Regions from separate parts of the Mesorhizobium sp. Pch-S genome, predicted to be linked through region 1. Evidence: predicted binding sites of a transcription regulator. Region 1 holds the regulator's gene; the other holds the start of a gene.
What was found. The regulator PhoB, encoded in region 1, activates phosphate uptake and scavenging genes when phosphate is short. The targets are predictions, from matches to a motif close to TGTCATNNANCTGTCAT.
Positions count from the first base shown of each region.

Region 2: C1M53_RS25375 (RNA degradosome polyphosphate kinase) is a predicted target of PhoB. The motif match lies at 2,252-2,268, and genes of this name have one in related genera.

Region 1 is NZ_CP029562.1:3,166,448-3,170,817, forward strand. It holds gene pstA (phosphate ABC transporter permease PstA) at 1-539, shown strand, start outside; gene pstB (phosphate ABC transporter ATP-binding protein PstB) at 554-1,378, shown strand; gene phoU (phosphate signaling complex protein PhoU) at 1,416-2,123, shown strand; gene phoB (phosphate regulon transcriptional regulator PhoB) at 2,143-2,832, shown strand; gene C1M53_RS14780 (ROK family transcriptional regulator) at 2,875-4,116, opposite strand.
Region 2 is NZ_CP029562.1:5,426,136-5,430,505, reverse strand. It holds gene C1M53_RS25375 (RNA degradosome polyphosphate kinase) at 1-2,186, opposite strand, end outside; gene C1M53_RS25370 (zinc-finger domain-containing protein) at 2,332-2,577, shown strand; gene C1M53_RS25365 (FAD-dependent monooxygenase) at 2,602-3,834, shown strand; gene C1M53_RS25360 (TIGR02117 family protein) at 3,844-4,370, opposite strand, start outside.

The DNA of each region.
Region 1 (4,370 bases):
TGAACATCAACAATCTTGCAGCGGTGCCCTCGATCGTGTTCGGTCTGCTTGGCCTGGCCGTGTTCGTCAATTTCCTCGGCATGCCGCGCTCAGCTGCTTTCGTCGGTGGCCTTGTGCTGACGTTGATGACGTTGCCCACGATCATCATCGCAACGCGTGCAGCGCTCGCGGCCGTACCGCCTTCGATCCGCTCGGCCGCTCTCGGTCTTGGCGCTTCGAAGATGCAGATGGTGTTCCAGCACATCCTGCCGCTGGCAGCTCCCGGCATCCTGACCGGGACGATCATCGGCCTGGCGCGCGCACTTGGTGAAACGGCGCCGCTGCTCCTGATCGGCATGGTGGCATTTGTCGCGAACTATCCCACAACCCCATTCGATCCCGCGACGGCGCTGCCGGTGCAGATCTACATGTGGGCCAACGAAGCTGAACGCGCGTTCGTGGAACGCATGTCCGGCGCAATCATCATCCTCCTGGTCTTCCTGATGGCCATGAACATCACAGCGATCGTGCTCAGGCGCCGCTTCGAACGGCGCTGGTAGAAAGGGAGCCTGATATGAATATCATGACGGAAAAGACCCTCGAACAGGCAGTGAGCAGCCAGATGAGCGCCCAGACGAACGAAATCATCAAGATGCGCGGCGACAAGGTGACCGTGCACTACGGTGAGAAACAGGCACTCTTCGACGTCAATCTCGACATCCGCCAGAACCAGGTGACGGCGCTGATCGGCCCCTCGGGCTGCGGCAAGTCGACCTTCCTGCGCTGCCTCAACCGCATGAACGACACGATCGATGCGGCCAAGGTCGGCGGCAAGATCACCCTCGACAGCGAAGACATATACGATCCGAAAATCGACGTGGTGGAACTGCGTGCCCGTGTCGGCATGGTGTTCCAGAAACCCAATCCCTTCCCGAAGTCGATCTACGAGAACGTCGCCTACGGACCGCGCATCCATGGCCTTGCCAAGAACAAGGCGGAGATGGACCGCATCGTGGAATCCAGCCTGCAGAAGGCGGCGATCTGGAACGAAGTGAAGGATCGCCTCGGCGAGCCAGGCACCGGCCTCTCCGGCGGCCAGCAGCAGCGCCTGTGCATCGCACGCGCCATCGCGGTGTCGCCTGAAGTCATCCTGATGGACGAACCGTGCTCTGCGCTCGATCCGATCGCGACCGCCAAGGTCGAGGAGCTGATCGACGAACTGCGCCAGAACTACACCATCGTCATCGTCACCCATTCGATGCAGCAGGCGGCCCGCGTCTCGCAGCGTACGGCGATGTTCCACCTCGGCTATCTGGTCGAGGAGGGAGCTACCGACAAGATGTTCACCAACCCCGACGACAAGCGCACGCAGGACTACATCACCGGCCGCTTCGGCTGAGTGAGCGATTGCTGCCGAGGAAAAAGAGGACATATACATGGGCGAACATACCGTCGCATCGTTCGACGAAGAGCTCGGACAGATCAGCAGGCTCATCAGCGACATGGGTGAACTGGCGAGCTCAATGGTCGAAAGCTCCACCAAGGCGCTGCTGAAGTCAGACAATGGACTTGCCCAACGGGTCGTCTCGGATGACGCGATCATGGACGCGCGCCAGCGCGAGCTGGACAGCAAGGCGATCACGCTGATCGCCAAGCGACAGCCGATGGCGCAGGACCTGCGCGCCGTGGTCGGCGCCATTCGCATGGCCGGAGACCTGGAGCGCATCGGTGACCTGGCCAAGAACATCGCCAAACGTGTTGGCGCGGTCGGGCAGGGCGCCACGCCGCGCGACCTTTCGCATTCGATCGACGCCATGGCCCATCTGGTCCTCAACCAGGTTGATGGCGTGGTGGAGAAATACGCGGACAAGGATGCAGAAGGGCTTGCCCAACTGAGGGCTGACGACGAGCGGATCGATGTCAAATACACGTCCGTCTTCCGCGAGCTCCTCACCTACATGATGGAAGATCCACGCAACATCACGGCCTGCACGCATCTGCTGTTCTGCGCCAAGAACCTCGAGCGTATCGGCGACCATGTCACCAACATCGCTGAAAACGCTTTCTACGTGCTGACTGGCGAACAGTTGCCGCCCAACCGTCCAAAGCTCGACGAGACGGCTGCTGCCGTTCCGGCGGCCTGATCACAGGGCGGACGGCAAGATGATCGCGCCGCGCGTCATGGTGGTAGAAGACGAGGAGCCGTTGGGCGTCCTCCTTCGCTACAATCTCGAATCCGAGGGCTATCAGGTCGAAGTGGTCGCCAGGGGTGACGAAGCCGAAATCCGGCTTCAGGAAAACGTACCGGATCTCCTCGTGCTCGACTGGATGGTGCCGGCGGTATCCGGCATCGAACTGTGCCGGCGGCTCCGGATGCGACCGGAGACCGAGCGCCTGCCTGTCATCATGCTGACGGCGCGCGGCGAGGAAAGCGACCGTGTGCGCGGCCTTTCCACCGGTGCCGACGACTATCTGGTCAAGCCGTTCTCGATGCCTGAGTTCATGGCGCGCGTGAAGGCGCTGCTGCGCCGGGCGAAGCCGGAAGTGCTGTCTTCCGTGCTCAAGGTCGGCGACATCGTGCTCGATCGCGAGTCGCATCGCGTGTACCGCAAGAAGAGCGAGATCCGGCTCGGGCCGACGGAGTTCCGGCTACTGGAATTCATGATGCGGCACCCCGGACGGGTCTTCTCGCGCAGCCAGCTGCTCGACAATGTCTGGGGCGAGACGATCTATATCGACGAGCGTACGGTCGATGTGCATGTCGGTCGCTTGCGCAAGGCGGTCAACAACGGCCGCATGCCGGATGTCATCCGCACGATACGTGGCTCGGGCTACGCCATCCGCGAGGATTGATCAGGGGGCGCCGTTCATCGGCACTCCGCCCTGGCTGCCGGATCAGGCTTCCAGAAGCTGAGGGGCGGGAGCCATCGGACCGCCAAGCGCGAAAATCTCCTGATCGATGAAGGTCAGCGCGCGCATGGCGCAGCCCTCGCGGATCAGCATCTGTTCCTTCGGTTCCGTATCGAAGACAATCGAATTCGAATGCTGTCCGCCGGCGGTTTGGGCAATGGCGTGCCGCAGCGCCGGCTCGATCAGGTCGAAGGCCGTTGCGCCAATGCCGACAAACGTCACCGGGGCAGGGTCGATGACGGCGAACAGCGACCCGAGGCTGTAGCCGAGGGCTGTGCCGGCACGTTCATAGGCCTCGCGCTCGGGGCCGGCGCCGGCACGTGCTTTTTCAGCCAGTCTCCGCATTTCGTCGTCGGGAATGTCAGCGGCCGGTTCGGTGTTTTCGTCCAGCCCGTGGGCACTGCGCCAGATCGCGTAATTGCCGGCATAGGCCTCGACGCAGCCATGGCGGCCACAGCGGCATCGTGCACCATTCGGCCGATGGATCATGTGTCCGAATTCGCCGCCCGACGACTGGGTGCCGATGAACAATTCGCCATTGAGCACGATGCCCATGCCGATGCCGTGTGAAAGCAGAACGGCGATGAAATCGTCACGGTAGCGGTCCGTGCCACGCCAACGCAGCGCGACCGCCATCATGTTGCAGTCGTTTTCGACGATGACGGGAATGCCGAAGGCCTTCTCCAGGATATCGGCGAAGGGAATGTCGCCATGCGGGGTGATCGGCGTCCACAGCATGGTGCGGGCGTGTGAATCCGCCGTTCCCTGCACGGCGAAGGCGATGCGCAGGACCCGATGTCTCGCCAGGCTCTGGTCGTGAAGCCTTCGCCGGACCATCTCGATGCATTCGTCGACCAGCGCTTCCCGTGGCAGGGACAGCGTATCCAGACGGCGTGTTTCCTCGGCCAGGACCTTGCCCGAATAGTCGATGGCTGCGGCCGTCAAAAGGTTGAGCGACAGAACGACCGTCAATACCGCTGCTGCGCCGGGGTCGAGCTGCAACCCCACCTGCGGACGCCCGCGTTTCGATGCCGTCGGTTCACTGCGGCCCTCGCGCAGAATACCCTCCGCGATGAGATCGGACGAAATCGCCGAAATGGTCGAATGGCTGAGGCCGGTGATGGTGGTGATTTCCGTGCGGGAGGGCTCGCCGGAGCGGCGCACGGCAGCAATCACCATTGCGCGGTTCCTGCGGCGCAAATCATCGTGACGGATCCCGACAGTCATGTCCTTGCCGTTCCTCCCCCGCCGGCCTCGTGGACACCGAGACCGTTGCGCCTGGGCCGCCAATGGCGTTCCAGAAGCGCTGTTCGTGCATAGGTCGATGCATGAGCGAATGCAAAACCCGTTTCGCTCCTGCCGTCGCGACAGCGCGCTCCTCCACAGATAGTGGCAGAACATGCCCTCGTCGTCACTATTATTTCGTGATCCGAAAAAAATATCGCGAATGACTCGAATCCCGTTGACAGAAAGCTGCGCCT
Region 2 (4,370 bases), 2.3 Mb from region 1:
ATGTCCTTCTTGCGGCGCTTGAACTGCGCGATGCGCTTCGGCGCATGCGACTTCAAGGCATCGCCCCGTCCCGACAGGCTAGGATTGGTCATGAAATATTCCTGCGCGTTGAACGGCTCTTCGCCCTCATCAGGCACAAGGCGCCGCGAGGTACCGTCGGCCAATACTTCGAAACTTTGCTGGTTGTCCATGATGTTGCCCAGCATGATCTGGCCAAGGATCTGCTCATGCACAGTTGGATTGGTGATCGGCACCATGCATTCGACGCGACGATCGAGGTTGCGCGGCATCAGGTCTGCCGACGAGATGTAGACGACGGCGTCATCGGACGGCAGTCCATGTCCGTTGCCGAAGCAGTAGATGCGGCTGTGCTCGAGGAAGCGGCCGATGATCGACTTCACGCGGATGTTCTCGGAAAGTCCCGGAACCTGTGGCCTCAGACAACAGATGCCGCGCACGACGAGATCGATTTCCACTCCTGCACGGCTGGCATCGTAGAGCGCGTCGATGATGGTCGGGTCGACCAGCGAGTTCATCTTCATCCAGATGCGCGCTGGTTTGCCATTGTGTGCGTGTTCGATCTCTTCCTTGATATGATCCAGGATGCGGCTGCGCAGCGTGTAGGGAGACAGCGCAAGACGCATCTCGCCGGTCGGCTCGGCGTAACCGGTGATGAAGTTGAAGATCTGCGCGACATCGCGGGCAATGCGTGCGTCGGTCGTGAAGAAGGACAGATCGGTATAGATGCGCGCCGTGATCGGATGGTAGTTGCCCGTGCCAAGGTGCACGTAGTTGCGCAGCCTGCCGTCTTCACGCCGCACCACCAGTGACATCTTGGCATGGGTCTTCAGTTCGAGGAAACCGAACACGACCTGCACGCCGGCGCGCTCGAGGTCGCGCGCCCAGCGGATGTTGGCCTCCTCGTCGAAACGCGCCTTCAATTCGACCAGCGCAGTCACCGACTTGCCAGCCTCCGCGGCATCAGCCAGCGCGCGCACGATCGGGCTGTCGTTGGAGGTGCGATAGAGTGTCTGCTTGATGGCGACGACTTCAGGATCCGCCGCTGCCTGGCGCAGGAACTGCACCACGACGTCGAATGATTCATACGGGTGATGGACGACGATGTCCTTCTCGCGGATGGCGGCGAAACAGTCGCCGCCATGTTCGCGGATGCGTTCCGGAAAGCGCGGATTGTATGGCACGAACTTCAGGTCGTCGCGGGCGATGGAGACGATCTCGGAAATCTGGCTGAGCGCCAGTGGCCCTGTCAAAACGCTGATCCGGCTCGACGAGACGCCAAGTTCGCCCGCAACGAACTCGCGCAGCTCTTCCGGCATCAGATTGTCGAACTCGATACGGATCACCGAGCCGCGGCGGCGGCGCTTCAACGCCGTCTCGAACAGCCGCACGAGATCCTCGGACTCCTCTTCCACCTCGATATCGCTGTCGCGGATGATGCGGAACGTGCCGGAACCTGTGACCTCATAGCCCGGGAAAAGCTTGCCGATATAGAGGCCGACCACCGCCTCGAGCGGAATGAAACGCACATGGCCCTTGCGATCCGGCAGGCGGATGTAGCGTTTCAGGGCCTGCGGCAAACGCAGCAGCGCGCTCATCGTCTCACCGTTCTTGCGATGACGCAGCTGCAGGGCGATCGAAAAGCCGAGATTGGGAATGAATGGGAACGGGTGTGCAGGGTCGATCGACAGCGGCGTCAGCACCGGGAAGACCTGTTCCTGGAAATGTTCCTCCAGCCAGATCCTTTCATCCTTGGTCAGCACATCGCCGGCGACCGTTTCGATGCCCTCCTTGTTGAGCAGCGCCATCAACGCCGACAGGCTCTTCTGCTGATCCTCCTGCAGGCGCTCCACTTCGCGCAGCAACTGCTCGAGCTGCTGCTCCGGCGTGCGCCCATCCGGGCTTTTCAGCACGATGCCTTCGCGTACCTGCCCCGCAAGGCCGGCGACACGCACCATGAAGAACTCATCCAGATTGGCAGCGGAGATCGACAGGAAGCGGACGCGCTCGAGCAGCGGATGGTGCGCGTTGAGCGATTCCTCCAGCACACGGCGGTTGAATTGCAGCCAGGAGAACTCGCGATTGACGAAGCGGTCAGGATTTCCGCCCTCGACGCTTGCCGTTTCGACATTGATGAAGTCGGCCTGGACCGGCTTGAGCTCGTTCATGTCCGCCTTTCTCTCCAGCGAGTCACACCGGTTAACCGGCTCAATTTATCCTGTGACAGGGTTTTGCGACAGTTTCATTTCATCGAACTTGCAAAGAACACAGATATGCTTCAAACGCATGTCGTACGCGCTGAAGGAGACGATGATGGCCGGCGGTTCCATTCCCCATTTCCAGAACGATGCGGGCCATCCGGCAATCGAGATCGGCGTACGCGAATTCATGTGCGTTGGTGCCAACCCGCCCTTCGATCACCCGCACGTCTTTCTCGATCTCGGCAGCGACGACGAGAAGGTCTGCCCCTACTGCTCGACCCTTTATCGCTATTCGGCCAAGCTGAAAGCGACCGAAACGGTCCCGGCAGGCTGCCTCTACGTCGATCGCGCCGCCTGATCTTCCGATCGTCCGGTCATGACCATGGATACGCGGTCTCGCCCGGTCGTGATCGCGGGTGGCGGCATTGCCGGACTGACAGCCGCGCTCGCCTTCGCGCAGCGCGGCTTCGCGGTCGAAATTTATGAACAGGCACCGCGCCTCGAAACCGTCGGCGCGGGTATCCAGCTCTCCCCGAACGCGACACGGATCCTGGCAAGCCTCGACGTGCTGGAGCGGTTGCTGCCGATGGCAGTCAGGCCGGAAGCCGTTGCGCTCAAGGACGCGGCCAGTCTGAAGGAACGCGCGCGCGTCCCGCTTGGTGCCTTCGCCGAACAGCGCTGGCAGGCGCCTTATCTCACAGCCCACCGCGCCGATGTACAGGCGGCGCTGGTTGCGCGAGTGGCCGAAACGGCGGGCATTCGGCTGATCACCGGCGCGACGCTCACGGACATCGGCACCTCCCCTGAAAACCTTGTCGGCACCTTCGATCAAGAGGGAACAGAGGTTCGGCCAATCGGCTCATTGCTGATCGGTGCGGATGGCGTCTGGTCAAAAGTCAGGGAACTGCCAGGACTTGCCGGCAAAAGCCGTTTCACCGGCGAGCTCGCCTGGCGTATTACCATTGCCGCGGACAGTACTGCCGGCAGGACCTTTGCTTCCGTCGGCGCAGCCGGCTGTGTCACCGCTTTCCTGCATTCCGGTTTTCATCTCATTGCCTATCCGGTCAGCGCGGGAGCGGCGATCAACCTGGTGGCCTTCACCAAAGGCGAGCGCATTGCCGAGGGCTGGTCCGGTCATGCCGATCCTGCAATCCTGACCGGAGCGCTGAAAGGCGCGGCCCCTGCGCTGGAGAGACTGATTGCGGAAGCGGGAACCTGGCTGGCCTGGCCGCTGCATGCGGTCGACCAGAAACAGTCATGGACACTGCCGCAAGGCGTTGCCCTGATTGGCGATGCGGCACACGCCATGACACCTTTTGCAGCACAGGGCGCGGGCATGGCGATCGAGGATGCCGCCACGCTTGCCGCGTGCATTGCCGAATCCCCGGCCAGCATCGCCCATGCGCTGGCAACCTGGGAACAACAGCGCAAGCCGCGCGTAGCCAAGGTGGCGCGACGCGGCGCACTCAACCATCTCGCCTGGCATGCGACGGGTCCGGTGGCACTGGCGCGCAATCTTGTGCTGGCTTTGCGTCCGCAGCACCGCCTCGCCTCGGATCTCGACTGGCTTTACGGCTGGCATATGCCGGATACGGGCGCCGCTCGCAAAGCCTGACGGCCCCATTCACTGCCGATTGTAGAGTTGCATCGAAAGGTTCAGCGACCACGGCAACGGGTTCCACCAGCCCGTCTTGAGCCCGGCCACCCGCAGGGCCTTGGCCGTCCAGGTATTGCAGCCGACAAGCGCGTTGAAGGCACCTTCGGCCTCGTAGAATCCGTCGCTGGTGGAGTAGCCGGCATCCGGAATGAATTTCGGCCGGTCCGCCTGCCGCGAGAAGCTTGAGTCTATGAAGTCCAGCAGCGCCGTGAACCGCGCTTCGCTGATGTCATAACCAGCCACGGCCGGATGCTGCTCGGGGATGGCACCTGCGATATCGACATGCATTGCAGCGGCGTCAACCGTTAGCGCCTTGAACACCGGCGCTGCTTTCAGTTGCGACCAGGTCGGCGTTTCGAGATAGAAGGCCCGGCCTCCCCAACCGAAGATGAGGTAGCGTACGCCCTCCTCATTTGCCGGGATGCCGTCTTCGGCAAGGAAGCGGAAGCGTTCCAGGACCGCCGCATCGAGCGGAACGGCAATGTCGGTATGGA